3 regions of the Amycolatopsis sp. NPDC104775 genome follow, and region 3 is predicted to be linked to each of the others. Evidence: riboswitches for the same ligand, from Rfam matches in the RefSeq annotation. Region 3 holds a riboswitch; each other region holds the start of a gene.
The links. Region 3 has a riboswitch for cobalamin ahead of metE (5-methyltetrahydropteroyltriglutamate--homocysteine S-methyltransferase). Riboswitches for the same ligand answer to the same signal wherever they lie in the genome.
Positions count from the first base shown of each region.

Region 1: linked by a shared signal. The riboswitch ahead of ACZ63D_RS38420 (hypothetical protein) and the one ahead of metE (5-methyltetrahydropteroyltriglutamate--homocysteine S-methyltransferase) in region 3 are both predicted to bind cobalamin.
Region 2: linked by a shared signal. The riboswitch ahead of ACZ63D_RS02450 (CbtB domain-containing protein) and the one ahead of metE (5-methyltetrahydropteroyltriglutamate--homocysteine S-methyltransferase) in region 3 are both predicted to bind cobalamin.

Region 1 covers NZ_JBVJOE010000013.1:40,194-47,647, forward strand. The annotation lists gene ACZ63D_RS38410 (ABC transporter ATP-binding protein) at 1-1,223, opposite strand, end outside; gene ACZ63D_RS38415 (CbiQ family ECF transporter T component) at 1,220-2,299, opposite strand; gene ACZ63D_RS38420 (hypothetical protein) at 2,286-2,936, opposite strand; cobalamin riboswitch at 2,954-3,079, opposite strand; gene ACZ63D_RS38425 (Gfo/Idh/MocA family protein) at 3,126-4,022, shown strand; gene ACZ63D_RS38430 (GNAT family N-acetyltransferase) at 4,189-4,920, shown strand; gene ACZ63D_RS38435 (cytochrome P450) at 4,969-6,189, opposite strand; gene arfB (alternative ribosome rescue aminoacyl-tRNA hydrolase ArfB) at 6,282-6,710, opposite strand; gene purM (phosphoribosylformylglycinamidine cyclo-ligase) at 6,744-7,454, opposite strand, start outside.
Region 2 covers NZ_JBVJOE010000001.1:597,076-604,529, reverse strand. The annotation lists gene ACZ63D_RS02475 (glutaminase domain-containing protein) at 1-194, shown strand, start outside; gene ACZ63D_RS02470 (acyl-CoA synthetase) at 200-1,696, opposite strand; gene ACZ63D_RS02465 (TetR/AcrR family transcriptional regulator) at 1,780-2,442, shown strand; gene ACZ63D_RS02460 (succinic semialdehyde dehydrogenase) at 2,429-4,003, opposite strand; gene ACZ63D_RS02455 (GMC family oxidoreductase) at 4,020-5,648, opposite strand; adenosylcobalamin (AdoCbl) riboswitch at 6,054-6,138, shown strand; gene ACZ63D_RS02450 (CbtB domain-containing protein) at 6,181-6,390, shown strand; gene ACZ63D_RS02445 (CbtA family protein) at 6,416-7,255, shown strand; gene ACZ63D_RS02440 ((2Fe-2S)-binding protein) at 7,252-7,454, shown strand, end outside.
Region 3 covers NZ_JBVJOE010000001.1:1,309,679-1,317,132, reverse strand. The annotation lists gene ACZ63D_RS05730 (diguanylate cyclase domain-containing protein) at 1-1,750, opposite strand, end outside; gene ACZ63D_RS05725 (cytochrome P450) at 1,997-3,514, opposite strand; gene metE (5-methyltetrahydropteroyltriglutamate--homocysteine S-methyltransferase) at 3,656-5,929, opposite strand; cobalamin riboswitch at 6,020-6,239, opposite strand; gene ACZ63D_RS05715 (hypothetical protein) at 6,818-7,454, shown strand, end outside.

The DNA of each region.
Region 1 (7,454 bases), on a different contig from region 3:
TCCTCGACGCCGGGGACGAGGCGGTCGAGCAGCTTCCGGGCAGTGCCCGCGGTGACGTTCGATTCGAGGTCCGCCTGGCGGAGTTCCGCGGCGACGGAATCGAGGTACAGCAGGTCGGACGGGGTTTGCGGGACCAGCCCGACCCGGGCGCGGGCGGCCCGGGTCCGGAGCGATTTCGGGTCCGCGCCGAGGATGTCGACCGTGCCCTCGGACCGGGGTCCGCTGCCCTGCAACGCCCACAGCAGCGAGGACTTGCCCGAGCCGTTCCGGCCCATCAGCGCGACGACTTCGCCGCGGTTCAGCCGCAGGTCAACGCCGCGTACCGCGTTCACGCCGCCGTACTGGACCCGCACGCCCCGAGCGGTGAGGACCGCTTCGCCAGAGCTTTTCGCGGTCTCCGCGGGGCGACGTTCGGCCAGACGTTCCCGAAGCGGCCGGGCGAGCCGACGGGCGTCGCGGACTGACAGTGGCAGCGGCGACCAGCCCGCGAGCCGGCCCAGCTCCACGATCGGCGGCGCGACATCGGTCTCGGCGAAAACCTCCGCTGGCGGGCCGGAGACCACGGTGCCGTCGCCGGGTAGGTAAAGCAGACGGTCGGCGTACTGCGCGACGCGTTCCATCCGGTGCTCGGCGACGACGACCGTCGTGCCCAAGTCGTGCACCAATCGCGTGATCGCAGCGAGCACTTCCTCGGCCGCGGTGGGGTCGAGTGCCGACGTCGGTTCGTCGAGCACCAGCACGCTCGGATGCGCCGTGAGCACCGCGCCGATCGCGACGCGTTGCTGCTGACCGCCGGAGAGGGTCCGAAGTGGACGGTCGCGGAGTTCGGCGATGCCCAGCAGATCAAGGGTTTCTTCGACGCGTTTGCGCATCACGTCCGGCGCGACGGCGAGCTGTTCCATCGCGTACGCGAGCTCTTCCTCGACGGTATCGGTGACGAATCCGGCCAGCGGATCCTGCCCGACCACGCCGACGACCGACGCCAGCTCGCGCGGCGGATGTGTCGCGGTGTCGAGCCCGGCGACCTTGACGCGTCCGGCCAGCGTGCCGCCGGTGAAATGCGGGACCAAGCCGTTGATCGCGCCCAGCAATGTCGACTTGCCGACACCGGTGCGTCCGGCGACCAGGCAGAGTTCGCCTTCCTCGACCGTCACGTCGACGTCTCGGAGCACCGGCTGGTCCGCCCCGTCGTAAGTGACGCTGACGTGCGAGAACTCGATCATCGGACGACCTCCGACACCAGCGCCGGACGCGGCGCGAACCAAGCGGGCAGCAGGCTGATCAGCACCGCGGCGGTCGGCAGCAGCGGCAGTTCCGGCCAGGTCAGCGGGCTGGCCGGAGTGGTCAGCGAAACCGGGTCGGCGAGCAGCACGAGCACCGCGGTCGCGACGCCGCACAGCGCGACCAGCGTCTCCGGCAGCCGCCACGGATCGGGCCGGTAGGTGGTGCGCCGGATCTGCCGTCCGCCCAGCACGAATCCGGCGACGGCCAGCACGAGACCGGCGATGAGCATCGGCACGCCGAGCCACGACGCGGACCCGTCGAGCACGCCGTAGACCCCGACTGCGACGCCGACCAGGCCGGCCAGCACGCAGACCGCGATCAGCATCCGGACGCGGGGCGCGAGGTAACCGCGCCGTCCGTAGCCGCGGGAATCCATGGCCGCCGCGAGCTGCAGCGACCGGTCCATGGCGTCGGCCAGCACCGGCACGAAAATCCCCTTCACGAACCGCAGGCCGCGAGTCTTGCCGGCCCGCAGCCGACGCGCGCGGCGCACCCGCTGCACGCTCTCGACCAGCTGCGGCGCGACGGAAAGCGCGACGGTGACCGCCGTCCCCACCTCATACAGCGCCCCGGGAACGGCCTTGAGCAGGCGTTTCGGGTTCGCCAGCGCGTTCGCGGCACCAATGCAGAGCACGATCGTGGCCAGCCGAAGTCCGTCGTACAGCCCGCCGAGCAGTTCCTCGGCCGAAGTCGGGCCGAGCAGCTGGATGCCGGCGGCGACACTCGGCAGCTGGATGGCTGGCAGCGTGAACAGGACGTGGCCGCCGTCCTCGCCGCCGATCAAGATCCGGAACAGCACGCGCGACGCCAGGATCACTCCGGCGATCCAGGCGTACATCCGGAACGCCAGCGCCCATGGCGCGTCGCCGCGGCGGAGCACCACCACGAACCCGGCCACCGCGATCACCAGAGCGAGCAGAACCGGGTTCGTGGTCCGGCTCGCGGCGACGGCGAGCGCGAGCGCCCACACCCACCACGCGCCGGGATGGAGCGCTCGCGGGCTACTCCGCGGCACGCCTGCGGCGCACCGCGACGACCGTCCCGGCCACCACGAGCAGCACGACGACCACGATGCCGAGCACCAGGCCCCACGGGAAACCACTGTCCGAAGTGGACGCCGGGGCTGAGGCGGGCGCGCTGGCCTTGCGCACCGGCTCGGTGCGCGGCGGCGGATATTCGGCGTAGGACTTGCCGATCGCGAACGACCAGCCCTCGAACGCACCGGCCGGCGGCTTCCAGCTCTGCGCGCCGACCTGCGCCGACTCCCATTTCCCGCCGTTGGTGGCGGTCCAGAAGCTCCACGACGCCTTCTCCGGCGGCATGCCGGTGCAGGTCTGGTCGGCGGGTTTGCCTTCGATCTTGCACATCACCGCCAGGCCGTACTTGCCCGCTCCGGTGAGTTCGAATCCAGCGTTTTGCAGGGCGGTGACGCCGTTTTCCTGCTTGCCCAGGGCGCACCGGATCAGGGTTTCACCGCCGAGCCCCTGGAAGTCGACGATCACCGTGACGCCATTGTCGTCCTGGCAATAGCCGTCGGCGCCCTTGCCGGGCGTGGTGGCCGAAGCGGAGGAAGCCCCGCCGAGGCCGGTAGCGACGAGAAGAGCGCAGCCGGCGAGGACTCGCCCCCAGTGCCGCGCGTGCACGAACCGCATGTCAGATGTACCTCGCATCGATCGGACCACGACGGGCGATCCGGCTCGCGGCCCCTCGCGGGCCGCTCACGGTTGCGGGCCAGCGCCGGATTCTCACCGGCTTCCCCCGTTCGTGGCGAAGAACTTGTCGACGTTAACGCACCGCAGGCCCCGCCGGAAGCGACCGCGGACACACCTACACTTCCGGGCGTGGGACAGGACCAGCTGCGCGTCGGCCTCGTAGGAACCGGACCGTGGGCCACCACGGTGCACGCTCCCGGGCTCGCGGATCATCCAGGGACCGTGCTCAGCGCCGTGTGGAGCCGTCGGCCGGAAGCCGCCGCCGCGCTCGCGCAGGACTACGACGCCGTGCCCACCAGCGACCTGGACGAGCTGTTCGAGCAGGTCGACGCCCTCGCGTTCGCCGTGCCGCCGACCGTGCAGGCCGAACTGGCGACCCGGGCCGCGGAGGCGGGCAAGCACCTGATCCTGGAGAAACCGATCGCCCCAGACCTGGCCACGGCGCAGCGGCTCGCCGATGCCGTGTCGTCCGCTGGCGTCGCCTCGCTGGTGATGCTGACGTTGCGATTCGCCCAGCAGACGCGCGACTGGCTGGACGGCGTCACCGCCGCTGGCGGTTGGCGAGGAGGCACCGTGCGGTGGCTGTCCGGTGCCCTGCTCGCGGGCAAATACGCCACCTCCGCCTGGCGACAGGACCCGGCTGGCGGCGCGCTCGCCGACATCGGCCCGCACGCGTTCGATCTCTTGGACGCCGCCCTCGGCCCGATCACCAACGTCCTCGCCGCGCACCGTGGTCCCGAAGACCTGTGGCAACTGCTGCTTGAACACGAGGGTGGCATCACCAGCACCGCGACACTCAGCCTGCGCCTACCGGTGCAGCCGACAGTGGTCGAGTACTCGGTCTTCGGCGAGCACGGCCTCCGCACGCTCGGCCGCACCGGCACCGCGAATGACGCGTACACCGCGCTGCTGGACGATTTCGCCGCGATGGTGTCGTGCGGAACGACCACGCACCCCTGCGACGTCCGGCGGGGCGTGCACCTGGCTCGGATCGTGGACCAGGCGCGGGCCGCGCTGAGTTCATAATTCGCTTGCCCGGGCTGAGATGATGGCCTTTTCGGACGAAGGAATGCCTATGTGCTCCGCCACGGCCCACTCCGGCCGCGTGGCCTGAGCTGTTCGGCCTGCGCTTGGGGTGGGATTGCCCAGCCCGGTTTTTGTGCTGCCCTTCTTCGAAAGGCCTTCCTTCAAGATGTCCGTCCTTCAGGCATACGTCCGCGCGACCGCACCGATCGGCCGCGCTACCGAACGAATCGGCCCGTTCCTGGCGACTTTCGCCCAGGACAACTCTCATCCGATGGCGAACTACGCCATCCCCGACGACGGCGCCACGCCTTCACCGGCCGAGATCGCTCTCCTGATTTCCGCCTACCAGCAACGAAATCTCCTGCCCCGGCTGGAGTTCTTCACCGAGGCGGCTCCCGATGTCGAGGCGGTGCTCGTCGCCGCGGGGTTCACCCTGGAACGACGTGTTCCGGTGATGACCTGCACTGCCGAGGATCGCGTCGATTGTGTTGCCCCAGAACACATCCGGCTGCGGGAACCGTCGTCCGACGACGACTTCCGCCGCCTGCGGTCCGTGCAGAACGTCGCCTTCGGCGGGTCTCCGGAGGTGTCGGACGCCGAGATCGAACGCAACCGGCACCATCTGACCGTCCTGGCAGAGGCCGGGGAAACCGTGGTGGGTGGCGGGCTCGCGCTCGATATCGTTTCCGGTGCAACGGAAATCGTCGGCATCGCGGTAGCCGCCGAACACCGCGGCCAAGGCATCGCTTCGGCAATCACCGCATACCTAACACGTCTCGCCCACGAACGCGGTGCGCAGACGGCGTTCCTTACGCCGGGCGATGTGGGGATTGGGACGGTGTACCGGCGTGCTGGGTATCGCGTTGCTGGCGAGTGTGTGCATTTGTCGCTGAGTTAAGGAGTTCCTTGCCGCCGCAACGCATTGCCGTTGCGGCGGCAAGGCACGTCACCTTGACCACTCGACCGGCACTTCCCGCACCCCGCGGATCACGCCGTAGGTGCGCCGAGGCCGGGCGTCCGGCTGAAGCCGCAGATCCGGCAGTGCCGTAAGCAGTTCGTCCAGCATGACCCGCAACTCGAGCCGGGCAAGATGCCTGCCGAGACACCGATGCGCACCGGCTCCCCAGCCGAGGTGGGCTGGCCTCGTCCGCCCGCGCTCCGGTCGGAAGACATCACCGTCGATGAAATGCCGCTCGTCGCGATTGGCGCTTCCCCAGGCGAGCAGCACCCGATCCCCGGCGTCGAGCAGCACTCCGCCCAGCGTGGTCGACCGGGTGACGGCCCGACCGGTGGCCGCCACCGCTGGTTCGTACCGGACCGCTTCCTCGATGAACTCGTCCAGTGCCTTAGGGCTTTCGCGGACCCGGTCCCGCAGGTCAGAGTCCTCGGCCAGCAGCAGTGCCATCGTGGCCGCCGCGTCGGTGGTGGTCAGCTGCCCGGCGGCGACCATCAGCGACGCGAAGCGCAGCACCTGCCGTTCACTGACCGGCTCGTCGAGGTCGGCGTGAATCACGTCGGACAGCATGTCGTTTCTCGGCGCGCCAGCTCGCTCGCGGATATGGCCGAGCAGGAGCTTCGCGTACTCCCGGCCACGCTCCTCAGCTTCCTCCCGGCTTTCGGCGGCGACCAGTCGCTTGGCCTGGTCCGCCAGCAGCTCCCGGTCGCTTTCCGCAATGCCGAGCAAAGCCGCGACCACCAGAGGCGGGACCACCTGCGTGTAAGCGGTCACCAGGTCGGCCTGGCCGTCGTCGGCGAACCCGGCGAGGGTCCCTCGGCACAACCGCCGGATGAGTGACTCGTGTTTCTTCGCCGCGGCCGGAGTGAAATAGGGCTGGAGAACACGACGCCAAGCCAGGTGCGCTTGGCCGTCGAATTCAAATAATGGTGCTCGAGGCGACGGATTATCACCAGATCCAGCATCTTCGGCTACGACATCCGCAGCTCCGAGGCCAGAGACATACGAACTGTATATGTCGCCGTTGCTGGCCGCTTCCCGGATCTCGTCGTAGCCGGTCAGCAGGTGAAACCCGCCGTGCGCGGAGCTTTTCGCCACCGGGCAGACCTGGCGGATAGCACCGAGACGTGCGTAAACGTCCTCGGCAACCGCAGGATCGAGATGGTCGAAATCGACTTCGGCGGGAATTCGCCGTTCAGGAGATCGCGTCACTCCCCAGAATTAGCGAAAAGGAAAAAGAAGCCGCAAGAAGACAACTCAGCGATATCCCCAGCCAAGCCTTCACCCGCAGTGATCAACAACGCCTAATCGTCAAACCGCCCACCGCGCCCGCGCTTGACGTCGCTGCGACGTTTCTTCGCCGCCAGCCGACGTTCCTTCGAGCCGCGCGAAGGCTTGGTAGGCCGTCGCTTGGGCGGCGGTGGCGCGGAGGCCGTCGTCAACACCTCGGCCAACCGCTCCCGGGCAGCGTCGCGGTTCATCAGCTGGGACCGGTATTCGCTGGCCGCGATGGTCAGCACTCCGTCGACCAGGCGGGTGCCCAGCCGGGCCGTGATGCGTTCTTTCAGTGCGGGCGGGATCACGGCGGAGCTCGCGACGTCGAACGACAGCTCGACGCGCGAGTCCGTCGTGTTCACGCCTTGTCCGCCCGGTCCTGAGGATCGGGAGAACCGCTCTCGCAGTTCGGCGCCCGGGATCACGAACCGGGCGCCGACGCGTACGTCCTCCGCCATGCCTTCAGTGTCTCAAGCCGGGGCAAGCGGCTTTCAGAACCGCGGGTGGTCGCCGGACAGCACCGCGCGCGGGCCGTCCGGGTCTTCGGCGGGCTGGACGTCGCCGAGGATCCACGCGGGCACGTGCCGGGCGGTCAGCACCGCCAGTGCGCGGTCGACGTCCTCGGCCGAGACGATCGCGACCATCCCGACGCCCATGTTGAACGTCTTCTCCAGCTCCGCGCGCTCGACCTTGCCGCGCTGGCCGATCACCGCGAACACCGGGGCCGGGGTCCACGTGCCGCGTTCGAGCTTGGCGACCAGGCCGCGCGGCATCACGCGCGCGAGGTTCGCTTCGAGGCCGCCGCCGGTGATGTGCGCGAACGTGCGCACCTCGGTCTCGGCGACCAGGGCGAGGCAGTCCTTCGCGTAGATCTTGGTGGGTTCGAGCAGTTCCTCGCCCAGCGTGCGGCCGAACTCCTCGACGTGCCCGTCCAGCGGCATCCGCGCGATGTCCAGCAGCACGTGCCGGGCCAGCGAGTAGCCGTTGGAGTGCAGCCCGGACGAGCCCATGGCGAGCACGACGTCACCGGGGCGGACCTTCTCCGGCGACAGCAGCGCGGACGCCTCGACCGCGCCGACGCCGGTGGCCGACAGGTCGTAGTCGTGCTCGCCCATCAGGCCCGGGTGCTCGGCGGTCTCGCCGCCGAGCAGCGCGCAGCCCGCCTGGACACAGCCCTCGGCGATGCCGCCGACCAGCGCCGC
Region 2 (7,454 bases), 710 kb from region 3:
TACAGCAGTTCCAGGACAACGGAACACCGGACCATCTGTGGCGCATCGTGGACGCTGGCGGCGGCTGGTGGAAGCTGGTGAATGTCCACAGTGGAAAGGTGATGGCCGTCGATCAGCAGTCCACTGCGGATGGTGCGCAGGTGACGCAGTGGGACGACAACGGGACGCCCGACCACCTGTGGCGGTTCATCTGAAACCCTCAGCGGGAGACTGATTCAGCGGTACCCGTATACCGGGCGCGAAGTTCGCGTTTGAGCAGCTTCCCGGTGGCGTTGCGCGGAAGCTCGTCCACCATCTCGACCCGGCGGGGGCATTTGAACGCGGCGATCCTTTCCCGGCAGTAGGCGATCACCGCGTCCCCGTCGAGCGAATCGGCGGCAGGCACGACCACCGCGATGACAGTTTCGCCCCACTGCGGATCCGGTGCGCCGATCACCGCGACGTCGGCGATGTCCGGATGCCGGTGCAGCACCTGCTCGACCTCGATCGGATAAACGTTCTCGCCGCCGGAAATGATCATGTCCTTCTTGCGGTCCACCAGCGTCACGAATCCGTCGGCGTCGCAGCGGGCGAGGTCGCCGGAATGGAACCAGCCGCCGCGCAGGGCTTCCGCGCTCGCTTCGGGCAAACCCCAGTACCCGGCGAAGACGTTCGGACCGCGGAGCACCAGTTCGCCGACCGTCCCGATGGGCACGTCGTCGTCGCGTTCGTCCACGATCCGGGCCTCGACGTGCAGGAACGGCCGTCCGACGGACCCGGCGTGCGAGCGCACGAACGCCGATTCCAGCACCAGCGCGGCGGGGGAGAGCTCGGTCATGCCGAAGCCCTCCACAAAGGTCAGTCCCTTGCCCTGGTAAAACTCGATCACCGGAAGCGGGCACGGCGCGCCGCCGCACAGCAGATACCGCAGCCGTGACAGGTCGTAGGAATCGAAGTCCGGGACTTGCGTCATCGCCGCCCACATCGCGGGCACCATGAAGTGGACGGTGACCTTCTCCCGCTGGATCAGCGCGAGTGTCTCTTGTGGATCGAACTTGCCCGCGACCACCACGGTGCCGCCCGCGTACAGCAACGGCAGGGTGAACAACGCCAGCCCGCCGATGTGGAACAGCGGGGCCACGGTGAGCGTGATGTCGGAGGGGAGGACGCCTTCCCCGGAGGTGAGCACGTTGATCGCGTTCGCCTCCAGGTTGCCGTGGGTGAGCATGGCTCCCTTGGGGCGGCCGGTGGTGCCGGAGGTGTACATCAGCAACGCGACCTCGTCCGGCCCGGTCGGCTCGGCTTCGACGCGGCCCCCTCGGGAAAGTTCCCTGTTGTTGACCAGCGTGCGGCCAGCGGACGCTTCTCGCGCGAGCGTGGCGAAGGTGTCGTCGTGCACCACGACCACCGGCCGGGCGTCGTCGAGAAGGTACTCGATTTCGGCCGCCGCGAGCCGGAAATTGATCGGTAGCGTGATCGCGCCCAACCATGCGACCGCGAAGAGCGTTTCGAGATAGGCAGTGGAATTCAAGCCCAGCAACGCGACCCGGTCGCCCTTGCGCACTCCTAGCTCGCGCAGCGCCACCGCCCGTCCCGCGACCCGGCCTTCGAGGTCGGCATAGGTGATCCGTTCGCCGGTCTCCGCGGCCACGAGCGCGACCGCCTCGGGGGTGACGGTGCCGCGCCGGGCAATCCACTGCGCCAAGCTCGCTGCCATGCCGAGACTCCTTCGTCGCCGGGGACGAGGACGAAGGTAACCGTACGGACGGTCAGTGGTCAATCGTCGGCTACAGTGGGCCGATGCCACCGAAAGGCCGCGCCGGGGACATCCTGGCGACGTTCACCCGCTACGTCGCCGAGCGCGGTTACGACGCCACGAACTTCTCCGACATCGCCGGCGAGCTGGGGCTGTCGAAGGGCACCATCGTGCACCACTTCGGCACGAAGGACCGGCTGCTCGCCACGCTGCACGAGTCGTACATGCGCCGCAGGCTCGCCGAAGCCGCGCTGATCCGCGACCGCCTCCCGACGCCGTCCCAGCAGCTCGCCGGGCTGCTGTACGCGTTCGTCCTGTACCAGGTGGTGGACCGGGAGGCGACCGTCGCCTTCCAGCGCGAGGTCGTCCGGCTTGCCGACCACGAGACGATGGCCGAGGGTCGCCGGATGCGCGCGGAGTACCTCGAGCTGGTGCGGGAGGTGTTGTCCGCCGGTGTCGCGTCGGGGGAGTTCCGCGCGGGTGACGTCGACGTGCAGAGCTTGCTGATCTTCGGCTCGGCGCACTGGGCGTGGACGTGGTTCGACCCGGAGGGGCCGGTGTCGGCGGAGCAGGTGGGCACGCAGCTGGTCGACCTGGTCCTGGGCGGACTGCTGACGCGCCGCACGCGGCTCCGCGGGCTGGCCGAAGCGGACGGGAAGGTGGTCCGGGTCGTCCGTCAGTCCATTGCGGACACTACCGGATCCTGAACCGCCGCATCATTTTCAGCCCGGACAGCATTCCCTCCACGTACTTCTCGTACTTCTGTCCTGGCCGCGGGCTCATCACCGGCTTCTTCAACACCGCGAGGTTCTGCACGTCGGTGTACTTCAACAATCCCTGATCCCCGTGCCGGGCACCCACTCCGGAAGTCTTCACGCCGCCGGACGGAGTTCCCTTGGCGGCGTAAGCCGTGGCTAGACTGTCGTTCACGTTGACGTTGCCCGTCTCCAGTCGAGCGGCCACCGCGGACGCCGCGCGGATGTCCTTGCCCCACACCGAAGCGTTCAACCCATAGTCGGTATCGTTCGCCAGCTCGACAGCCTCGTCCACCGTCCGGTATCGGTGCAACGCCACCACCGGGCCGAAGGTTTCGGTGACCCCGCACAGCATGTCCTTCGTGACGCCTTCCAGAATGGTCGGCTCGAAGAACGCCGGTCCCAGATCCGGCCGGGGACGCCCGCCGCACAGGACGGTCGCTCCCTTCTCGACCGCATCGTCCACATGGGACTTGACCCGCTTCATGTGGTCCACCGAAACGAGCGAACCCATTTCCGGGCCGAAATCGTAGGCCGCCCGCACGTCCAGCGATTGAGCTTTGGCCACAAAGGCTTTCTTGAATTCCTCGTACCGCGATTCCGGCAGGTAGATCCGCTCGATGTGCATGCAGATCTGCCCGGTGTTGCCGAACGCGCCGAACACCGCGCCCGGGACCGCGTCGGCGAAATCGGCGTCCGGCAGCACGATCATCGGGTTCTTGCCGCCGAGTTCGAGACAGCAGCCGATCAGGTTCCGGCCCGCTCGTTCGCCGATCACCTTCCCGGTGGCGGTGGAGCCGGTGAACATCACGTAGTTGGCCTGGTCGATGAGCGTCGGACCGACATCCGGACCCTCGCCGCACACAACCTGGAACAGCCCCTTGGGCAACCCGGCTTCTTCGAGCAGTCTCACGCCGTACAAGGGGGAGAGCGCGGTTTTGTTGTCCGGCTTCAACACCACCGCGTTGCCCGCCATCAACGCCGGAATGGCGTCGGAAACTCCCGTGGCAAAGGGGAAATTCCATGGCGCGATGATCCCGACAACACCCTTGGGCACACGGATCTCGGTGGACGATGACACGAGCGGCACCGGTCCGCCGCGCCGGGCCGGGGCCAGGAGTTGGGGCGCGCGCCGCAGATAATGGCTCATGATCATCGGTGGATCGCATGTTTCCTCGATCGCCATCCGCCGGTTCTTGCCGCTTTCGACCTGGATCAGGTCGGCGATCGTCCGCGCGCGGTCGATAAAGAGCGAATGCGCCCGCCGGAACACCGCGAGCCGCTGTTTGAGCGGCGTCGCGGCCCACTTCGCCTGTGCTGCCCGCGCGGTGGCGAACGCCTGCTCGATGTCGGACGGCGTCGACTGCGGCAGGTCCACCAGGACGTCGCCGGTGTAGACCTCGGTGAGCGGCCACACCGCGCCGCCCGAACCCGGCACGCGCGCGACGAGCCCGCGGAGGAATTCGTCGGTCGCCGAAGCCGGGCGCGTGGGCCGGACCGGGGTGACGGTCATGGTCGTCCGCTCCTTCTCAGTTGCCGGAAAGGACCAGCTGCGCGCCCATTTCGCCGATCATGATGCAGGGCGCGTTGGTGTTGCCGCCGGTGATCGACGGCATGATCGAGGCGTCGCAGACCCGCAGCCCGTCCACGCCGCGCACCTTGAGGTCGGGCCCGACGACGGCGAGGTCGTCCACGCCCATCCGGCAGGTGCCGACGCCGTGGTACACCGACGTCGCGCGGTTGAGGATCGCGTCGCGCAGTTCCTGCCCGCGCAGGTGCTTGCCCGGGTGGATTTCCTCGTTGATCGAGCCCTTGAACGCCTTGGAGGCGAAGATCTCGCGCACCATCTCGGACCCCTCGCCGAGCACTTCGAGGTCAGCCGGGTCGGAGAGGTACTGCGGGTCGATGAGCGGCGCCGCGGCCGGATCGGCCGAGGCGAGCCGGATCGTGCCGCGGCTCTTCGGGTAGATCAGCGTGGTCAGCACGGTCAACGCCGGCCGCTTGTCGACCGCATGCCGGATCGGGGCGTCCTGGTTCGGCGACACGTATGCCCACGGCAGGAGGTGCAACTGCAGGTCCGGCACCGTCGTGGCCTGCGATGTCTTGAGGAACGCGAGCGCCTCGAACACCGAGTTCGCCAGGAACGTCGAACCCGGTTTGAGCAGCTCGCGGGCCATCCCGCGGGCGAAATACGGTGCGGTGCCCTTGTTCTTGCACGAGGACGCCTGGAACGTCAGCGCGTGGAACATGTGGTCGTGCAGGTTGTCGCCGACCGGCAGGTCGGCGACAACGTCGATGCCGTGCTCCTTGAGGTGCTCGGCGTGCCCGATCCCGGACAGCATCAGCAGTTGCGGCGACCCGACGAACCCGGCGGAGAGGATGACCTCCTTGCCCGCGCGGACCGTGCGGCGCTTGCCGTTGGCGTCGGTCACCTCGACGCCGGTCGCGCGGCCGTTCTCGATCACCACTTTCCGCACGAACACGCGGGATTGGATCTCAAGCGTCCGCGGTGCGAGGTGGTGCAGGTAGCCGCGCGAGGCGCTGTAGCGCAGGCCGTCGGCGGCGTTCTGCTGCATCCGGCTGACGCCCTCTTGGGACTCGCCGTTGTAGTCGTCGATGATGTCGCAGCCGATCGCGTCGGCCGTCGCGTCGAGGAACTGCAGCGTGCCTTCCTGCGGAATCTTGTTGCGGGTGATCTTGATCGGCCCGCCCGCGCCGCGGAAGGCGTTCTCGCCGTCCTCGAAGTCCTCCATGCGCTTGTACGCGGCGTTGACGCTGTCGGCGTCCCAGCCGGTGTTGCCCTCGGCCGCCCAGTCGTCGAAATTCGCCCGGTTGCCGCGGACGTAGACCATCCCGTTGACCGAACTGGAGCCGCCGAGCACCTTCCCGCGCGGCACCGGCATGCGCCGATCGAGAACATGTTTCTGCGGGACCGAGTAGAACCCCCAGTCGCTCAGTTTTTTCAGCTGGGGCACCGCGTGCAACGGGGCCACCAGCCCCGGCTTGCGCAACAGCAGCTGCTCGTCGCTCTTGCCCGCTTCGAGCACGATCACGCTGGCCCCGGACTCCGCGAGCCGTCCAGCGACGGCAGCTCCCGAGCTGCCCGACCCGACGACCACGTAGTCGGCTTCGTTGCTCCGGGCCACCCTGGCTGCCATGTCCGCTCCTCGTCCCGCGCACCACCGAAACTGTAACCTGTTCTAGTTCAGGAACGGTATAGCTTTCCCGCCGGACGCGCAACGCCTCGCGCGCGAACCTGATCGGACCGGCCGGAGGGCGATCTCCCGGAGCCGCACACGAAAACCGGCGCGGACTTCCGCGCCCCGAAAGCGATGTTCGGCCAACTCGATCCGGGCGAGGTCGGAGTTGGCCTGCTCCGCTGCGACACTTCGGAGGGCCTGTGCCCCGAGCACCTGGCCTTCTACCGCGACCCCGCGTGAACGGCCTTGCTCCGTTCGGTGCGACCCCGGGCACACCGGCCGCGCAAACCGGGAGATAGCGGACACCTCGGACCCTCGGGCGATTGACGACCGGCCGGACACCGCCGTACCGTGCTGCTCGCGCGACGGCTTCCCGAAGCCGGTGAGAATCCGGCACGGTCGCGCCACTGTGTGCCCATCCCGGGCGAGTCAGGTCGAGGAGCCGTCGTCAGGTCCACCCGCAAGGGACGCGTCATCCCGAAGGAGAGCCATGGCCACCATTCCGGCCGACCGGTCCACCCCGGTCGTTCTGCCCGTGTCGAAAGCCGCTTTGCTGCTCGGCGCCACCATCCTCGGCGCGCTGCTGCTGTACTACTTCATCGGCGTCGACCAGGGCGCGGTCTCGATTTTCGGCAGCGACACCCACGTGCACGAGTTCGTCCACGACGCGCGGCACTTCCTCGGCTTCCCCTGCCACTGACGCGCCCGGAACGGACAACCGAACAATGCAGAACAAGCTGATTCTGCGCGGCCTCCTCGCCGGAGCGCTGGGCGGATTGCTGGCGTTCGTCTTCGCCCGGATCTTCGCCGAACCGCTCACTCAGGCGGCGATCGACTACGAATCCGGCCGCGACGAGGCGCAAATGGCGCTCGACAAGGCCGCTGGTGTGCCGACCGAGCACGAGGGGCACGAGATTTTCAGCCGGGCGGTGCAGGGCAACCTCGGCATCGGGCTCGGCATGGTGCTCTTCGGGGTCGCGATGGGCCTGCTGTTCGCGGTGACCTACACGGTGCTGCTGGGCCGCGTCGGCCGGATCCGCGCGCGGGTGCTGGCGGTGCTCGTGGCCGGGGCCGGGTTCCTGTCGCTGTACCTCGTCCCGTTCCTGAAATACCCGGCCAATCCGCCGGCGATCGGGCACGAGGCGACCATCGGCGCGCGCACCGGGCTGTACCTGACGATGGTCGTCGCGTCGGTGGTCTTCCTGGTCGCGGCCGTCGTCGCGGGCAAACGGCTCGCGCCGAAGCTGGGCAACTGGAACGCGACGCTCGTCGCGGGCGCCGGGTTCGTGGTGCTGTCGGCGCTGTTGATGGCGCTGCTGCCGTCATTGGGCTCGCTGGCTGCCAACGTCGCCGAATACGGTCCGCAGGCCAGCGAAACCCCGCTGCCGCTCAAAGCCCCCGACGGGCAGATCGTCTATCCCGGGTTCCCGGCCGACACGCTCGTCGGCTTCCGGCTCTACTCGGTGCTGGCGCAGGTCATCCTGTGGACGACCATCGCGCTGGTGTTCGGCCCGCTCGCCGAACGCGTGCTGGGCCGCGGGCGCGCGGCTACCGTCGAGGCGTGAACCCGCTGACCGGACTGGGCCCGTTCTTCGCCGTCGACACGCATCCGGCCGGGGAACCGGCCGAGCCATGGCGGCTGCTGACCGAGGTTCTCGACGACGGTCCGGTTCTGCGCGAACGCGTCGCGCAGAACCGGGCCGTTCTCGGCGGCGATTTCGTGGAACTGCGGGTCGCGGCGTCGATCGCGCATCTCGGACTGGC
Region 3 (7,454 bases):
CGGCGTGGGCCGCGTCGCGCACGCCCTCCGCTCCGATGCGCAGGCCCAGTTCCTTCGCCCGCGTGACCAGCTGCGCCAGGTGCCGTACGTCGGTCTCGGCCGGGTCTTCTCCGGCCAGGGCGTCGACGACGGGGCCGCTCAGGATCACGTGCTTGACCGGCAGCTGGTAGCGCGGGATCAGTTCCAGGTCGGACGATCCGGAGATGGTGAGCACGAGCTGCGCCCCGAGGTCGGCGAGCACGGTGAACGAGTCGAGGACCTCGCCGTCGCCGTCGAAGATCGACGCGCGGTCGGTGCACAGCCGCAGCGCTCGCGCGGGCAGGCGGTGCCGGTCGAGCTGGTTTTTGACCAGCAGCACCAGATCCGGGTCGATGGCCAGCCGCTTCGGCAGCCGGATGCAGACGTCCGGTGCGGCGGGGCCGTACCGTTCGCGCCAGCGGGCGGTCGCGCCCAGCGATTCCTGCAGCAGCCATTTGCCGAGCGGCACGGTCATGCCGGTGGTCTGCGCGAGCGGGTAGAACTCCTCGGGGCCGAGTTCGCCGCGTTCGGGGTGGTGCCAGAGCAGGCCGGCGTTCACCGCGGCGATCTCGTCCGGCTTCGCGAGTTTGACCGTCGGCTGGTAGTTCAGCGAGAACTCGCCGTTTTCCAGCGCACCGGCGATCACCGCGCCGAGCTGGTAGCGATTGCGGTCTCGCGCGTCGAGCTCCGGATCGAACAGCATCCACTGCGCCTTGCCCGCCTCCTTGGCGCGGTGCAGTGCCAGTTCGGCCGCGCGCAGCAGGTCGCCGTGGCTGCCTTCGTTCGCCGGGCGCACGACGATCCCGATGCTCGCGCTGACGCCGATGCCGTGTTCGTCGACGTACACCGGCTCGCTGAGTTCGTCCAGCACCCGGTCCGCCAGCACGACCGTTTCCCGGGCGGTCAGTTCCGGGCCGCGCAGCAGCACCGCGAAGCCGTCGCCGGACAGCCGCGCTACGTAGCCCTCGTGCTGACCGGCGAACACTGATTCCAGTTTCCTGGAAATCGCCTTCAGCACCAGGTCGCCCATGCCGGCGCCGAGCCCGTCGTTGATCACCTTGAACCCGTCGATGTCCAGGTACAGCAAGGCGATCTCCTCGGAGCCGCCGGAGCCGAGCGCGCGTTCCAGCTGGGCGGTGAAGGCGGCGCTGTTGGGCAGTCCGGTCAGCGCGTCGTGCAGGTTCTGGTGCCGCAGCCGTTCGCCGAGCAGGTGCAGGTCGTCGTCATCGGCCGCCATGAACACCGGGAAGTACGTTTCGGGCCGGTCCCCGGGAAGCGTCGCGAGCGTGACGTTCGTGGTGAGCTCGCCGTCGCGGCTGTGGCCGAGCTGCACGCTCTGGACGGTCCGGCGGGCGCCGGCGGCGAGCGGAAGGGCGTCGAGCGCGGCGCGCAGCCGTTCGGCGTCCTGCGGGCCCGCGGCGAGATCCGCGATGTGCTTGTCCCGCAACGCGGTCGTGGACGTGCCGAGCAGCCGGGCCAGCGCGCCGTTCGCCTCGACGACGGTCCCGGACGGGTCGGTCAGCGCGATGCCGAGCGGCGCGGACGAGAAGAGCGCGGTGAACCGCCGCGTCGCGCCGGTGTCCTCGGGGCGCGCGGCGACCTCGCCGGCGAAGTCGAGCAGCAGCCGCTCCACCTCGGCGGGCGGGAGCGTTACTCCGTTGGTGTCAGTCAGCGCCGCGGCGTACTTGCGCGCGACGTCGACCAACCCTGGCCTGGCACCAGGCTCCGGCACACTCCACCTCTTCATACGCGGACAAAGACCAGCTCAGGCCCGGTGCGGAGGATCCGAAGACCCACACTGGGTACGAGTTGGCCGCAAGTGATGCCACGGCATCACGGACCAAACAGGGTGTCTACCGGCTGAACGAGTGATGGGCACTACACAACTGGTGACATCAAGTCACCTTGAGTACACGAAGGTGGCTTGTACTGCGGTTTTGTCTCCAGCTGTTGACCTTTCTGTCCGGCTCGGCGGCCGTCAACGATAGGCCAGCCGGGCCGGCAGTCCGTCGGCGGGCACCGGAAGCGAGACGTAGTCCCACTTGGCCACGTAGTCCTCGGGCACCGACCAGCGGTGCGCCCGCAGCAGCTCGTGCATGAGCGCCTTCACCTCCAGGCCGCCGAACTGCAGCCCGATGCACTTGTGCGCGCCGCCGCCGAACGGCATCCACGCGAACCGATGCGATTTGTCCTCGCGGCGGTCCGGGCCGAACCGCTCGGGATCGAAGCGCAGCGGATCGGTCCAGTGTTCGGGGGAGTAGTGGTTCAGCGTCGGCGAGACCGCGACCATCGTGCCTTCCGGCAGGTAATGGCCGAGGACCGAAGTGTCCTTTGTGGTCTTTCGCGCCAGCGACGGCACCGGCGCGCGCAGCCGCAGCGCCTCCTTCATGACGAGGTCCAGCGTTTCGAGGCTTTCCAGCGCTTCGAGGTCCGGCAGGTCGTCGCCCAGCCGCAGCGACTCCTCGCGCGCCCGCTCCTGCCATTCCGGGTGTTTCGCGAGGTAGTAGGCCATCGCGCTGGCGGTGATGGTGGTCGTGTCGTGCGCGGCCATCATCAGGAAGATCATGTGGTTGACGATGTCGGCGTCGCTGAACCGGTCGCCGTCCTCGGAGACGGCGTGGCAGAGCGCGGAGAACAGATCGTCGCCGTCCGCGTCGCGCTTCGCCGCCAGGTTCTCGCCGAAATAGCGCTCCAGTGTCCGCCTGCCGCGCAAACCCGCGGCCCAGCGCCCGCCAGGCACCGGATACCGCACCACGGCGGTACCGGCGCGCACAGCGGCCACGAACGCGCGGTTGATGCGCTCGGCGTCGGCGGCCGACCGCATGCCCATGAACACCTGGGTCGCGACGTCCAGCGTCAGTTGTTTGAACGCCCAGTACAGCTGGGGCCGCCCGGACGGCAGCGCGGCCACGCCTTCGCGCAGCGCCGGGCCCATCTGCGCGACGTAGCCGCGGAGCCGGTCGCGGGTGAACGCCTCCTGCATGATCCGGCGGTGCAGGTGGTGCTCGCCGAAATCGAGCAACATGAGCCCGCGCTCGAAGAACCGCTCGATAAAGAACTTCCAGCCCTCCTGGGAAAACGCCTTGTCCTTGTTCACGAGCGCGGCCTGAGTGGCCTCGGGCCCGGACAGCGACACGATCCGCTGGCCGAACACGCCCATCCACGACACCGGGCCGAACTGCTCGAAGCGGCGCAGGCTGAACTCCAGGCCGAAGCGCATCCCGTCGAGGGTGTGGCCGATCAGCGGCGGGCCGTCGTCGCCGAGCACTGGTTTCAGGCCGCTGCCTGCCGGGGGTGCGGCGAGCTCGCGGACCGGCCAGCGTGCGCCGAGCCAGCGTTCGTCCACCTTGCGCGGCAACGGGATCGCGGTCAGCGGCGGGATCCGGCCGCGGAGGTTTTCCGAGAGCCGGGTGACGCCGTCGCTCCCGGCGTGGGCGAGGCTGCCGAGCGCGCCGGGTGTCGTCGGGGTACTCGGGTTTCCGGTCACGTCCGCCATGACGACCACCTCCCGGCCAGGGTATCGGCCGCGTCTACGGTCCCGTGTTATTGACGGGATGACAATACCTTGGGGGCTGCCGTTCGGGTGATCCTCGGACTGGTGCCGGGCGGCTGGTCGCGCCGCCCGGCACCAGTGGGGTCAGCGAGGTTCGGCGCGCAGTTCCCGGGCCGCGCCGACCAGATGCCGCAGCGCCGGTTCGACCTCGGCGTAGTCACGGGTCTTGAGGCCGCAGTCCGGGTTGATCCACAGCCGCTCCGCCGGAACCGCGCCGAGCGCCGTGCGCACCAGACCGGCCATCTCGTCCCGGTCCGGCACGCGCGGCGAGTGGATGTCGTACACCCCTGGCCCGACGCCGCGGCCGAAGCCCGCTTCGTTCAGGTCGGCGAGCACTTCCATCTTCGAGCGGGCGGCTTCGATGCTGGTGACGTCGGCGTCGAGGGCGTCGATCGCGGGCAGCACGTCACCGAACTCCGAGTAGCACATGTGCGTGTGGATCTGCGTGCTTTCCGCGACGCCCGAGGTGGCCAGCCGGAAAGCGGGCACTGCCCAGCCGAAGTACGCCTCGCGCTCCGCCGCGCGCAGCGGAAGCAGTTCGCGCAGCGCGGGTTCGTCGACCTGCACGATGCGGATCCCGGCCGCCTCAAGGTCGGCGACCTCGTCCCGGACGGCCAGCGCGACCTGGCGCGCGGTGTCGGCCAGCGGCTGGTCGTCGCGGACGAACGACCACGCCAGGATCGTGACCGGACCGGTCAGCATGCCCTTCACCGGCCGGTCGGTGCGGCTTTGCGCGTACCGCGTCCATTCGACAGTCATCGGTTCCGGCCGGGAGACATCGCCGAACAAGATGGGCGGCCGGACGCACCGGGAGCCGTACGACTGGACCCAGCCGGACGCGGTCGCTGCGAACCCGGTCAACTGCTCGGCGAAGTACTGGACCATGTCGTTGCGTTCGGGTTCGCCGTGCACGAGGACGTCGAGGCCGAGGTCTTCCTGCAACCGCACGACACGCTCGATCTCGGCGCGCATCGCGTCGCGGTAGCCAGTGTCGTCAAGTTTGCCCGCGCGGTGCGCGGCTCGGGCTCGGCGTACCTCGCCGGTCTGCGGGAAGGAGCCGATCGTGGTGGTTGGCAGCGGCGGAAGGTTCAGGGATTTTTGTTGCGCCGCAGCACGTTCCGCGTACGGGGCGCGGACGGTGTCCTCCGGGCGGAGCGCCGCGACACGAGCCCGGACGTCGGCGTCGTTCACCTCCGCGGCCCCGGCCCGATCGGCGACCGCGGCCCGCGCGGGGCCGAGATCCACGTCCTCGCCGCGGAGTGCCCGGCCGAGCAGGACGACCTCGTCCACCTTCTGCTGTGCGAAGGCGAGCCAGGTTTTCAGGCGCGGGTCGAGATCTGTCTCTGCTGCCACGTCGTAGGGCACGTGCAGCAGCGAGCACGACGTCGAGATGCTCACGTGAGCCGCGGTGTCCTTCAGCTGGGTCGCGCGGGCCAGTGCGAGGTCTGGATCCGTGCGCCAGACGTTGCGGCCGTCCACGACTCCGGCAAGGACTTCCTTGTCCCGCAACGCGCCTTCCGCCACTACTTTGTCTACAAAGGACTTTTCAGTGACCAGGTCCACTGCGACCGCTTCGACAGGGGAGCGGGCCAGTACGCCCAGCGCCCGGCCGAGCCCGCCGAAGTACCCGGCTGCCAGCAGCTTCGGGCGGTGTTTTTCCTTGGCCAGCCAGTGATAGGCGCGGGTGAGCGCGTTGAACTCCGGAGTCGTCCGGTCCGCGGCGAACGCTGGTTCGTCCAACTGGACCCATTCGACGCCCTCGTCGGCCAGTTGGCCCAGCAAATCGGCGTAGGCGGGCAGCAGTTCGTCGAGCAGTTCCAGGGGCGCGAACCCGGGTACGGTCGGCTTGGCCAGCAGGAGAAAGGTGACCGGTCCGACGAGCACCGGACGCGGCGTGATCCCGAGCGCGCGGGCCTCGCGGACCTCGTCGATCGATGCGGTGCCGGTGAGGGAAAACCGGGTGTCCGGGCCCAATTCCGGGACTAGGTAGTGGTAGTTCGTGTCGAACCACTTCGTCATTTCGAGTGCGGGCGCGTCCGGTACCCCGCGCGCGGCGGCGAAGTAGGTGTCCAGCGGCGACAGGCCTAGCCGGGTAAAGCGTTCCGGCAGTGCGCCGAAGAGCGCCGCGGTGTCCAGTACGTGGTCGTAGAGGGAGAAAGTGCTGGACGGGATCGAATCGAGGCCTTGGTCGCGGAGGGTCGTCCAGGTTCGCTCGCGAAGGAGTCGTCCGGTGGCTCGCAGTTCTTCCTCAGGGCTCTTTCCCGACCAGTAGGCCTCGAGTGCCCGTTTGAGTTCGCGGGCCGGGCCGATTCTGGGGTAGCCGAGAATCGTGGTGCCGATCGTGTTCACAGCATGCATCCTCACGTGCTCGCCGGAAGAGTCCGGGCACGCGGAAACGCGGTGCTTCGGTCGTGCCTTGTCCCGCGAGGCCCGGACTCACGCACGCCGTCGGCGTGCGTGCCATTGGCAGGTATTCGGACTCGTGGGCGTATCGCTCGTGCCTACCGGCTGTCGCTTCCCGGGCTGGCGCCCAGTGCTTTACCGCGTTCGCGGTGACAGCTTTCGTTCCCACATACCGCTGCGGGGCAGTCCCGGATTCGCACCGGGTTCCCTGTTGCCTCGTCAGAACGCGGGTGCGTGCTGGCGAACCAGTGGCGGGGGTGAGCTTACCGGGTCCGGGGCCAGGAGGCGGGTGTCCCAGGGTTCGGGAGGGATCGTGCTGCTTGCCGGAGCAGGGGGAGCGTTGGAAGGTGCTCGTTGTCCGGCGGTGACATCGCACCCGGCGTGTGCGAGACGAACGGGGGAGTTGCCCTGTGCTGTCTGGCGTCTCGCCGACGTCGAGCATGGTGCGGCTGATGTTTTTGGCGCACTGTCCGTTGACGCCTGGCCATTGCTCACTGACGGGTCGTATTTTCTGCTTATTTTTCCATCTCTGCTCGAAACCGCTGCGCACGCAGGGCGTATCCGTTGACTGGGTTGTCACCCAGTCGGCGGTTCCTTGTGTGCGACAGGCGGGACAAAGTGCGGAGTTGTTGGTGGCCAAACAACATTCGCGGCGGGTGTCAGTCAGGCAAGCGCGGTCAGTCAACCTGGACACCTGGGTTGAAGCGGGAATGACCGCAGGTACGCTGTACAGTTCCCCCGGGGCGAGAGAAAGGGTTTCTGTGGTACTGGGCGGATCAGCGGCCAGGGGCTCCGTACCGTGAGTTCTACATCAAGTCCGCGCATGAGCTTGCCAGCGAGAACGTGACCTTCAGCTGGGTTCCCGGCAGCCCCAACTGGGAGATTCGCCAGAATGGGGATCTTGTCGGTATTTCCGAAGGAAACGGGGCATTCGGCGGCCAAGCGGACAATGGGCTCGAGGTAACGGTGCCGAGTGCTCGAGTTTTCGCCAACTCTTCAAAGTTTCAATACCAGGATACTGGCAACAATTGGCATCCCGCTCAAGCGGAACTGGTCAACGATCGACCAGATCTATTTCTTATGTACACAAACGGGCAAAACATAACGGGCGCAACGCGCAAGCCTTGCGTAGACAAGGCGGAGAAGATGTCTGCCGAAAGCAACGTCACGCCGCCTACTTCCGCTGACCTGCTGGGTGTGGCGAAGAGGCTGGCCGCCGCGAATGGCGAGGGCAGTCCGGCCGATATTCGATATGTGAAAACCGATCGCAATGCTCTCAAGCATATTGACGGAACGCAGCCCAAGACCAACGATCCGGTGTACTTGATTCAAATGACCGGCAACTTCGTGGGGTACGCCGCCAAGATCCCCAGGGGAAGCAAGCCGCCCAGGGGAAACGTGCTCACCGTCACGGTAGATGCGAAATCCGGGCACATGCTGGGCTGGTCGATCCTGGTGGAGCCGCACGACCTTGCGACGT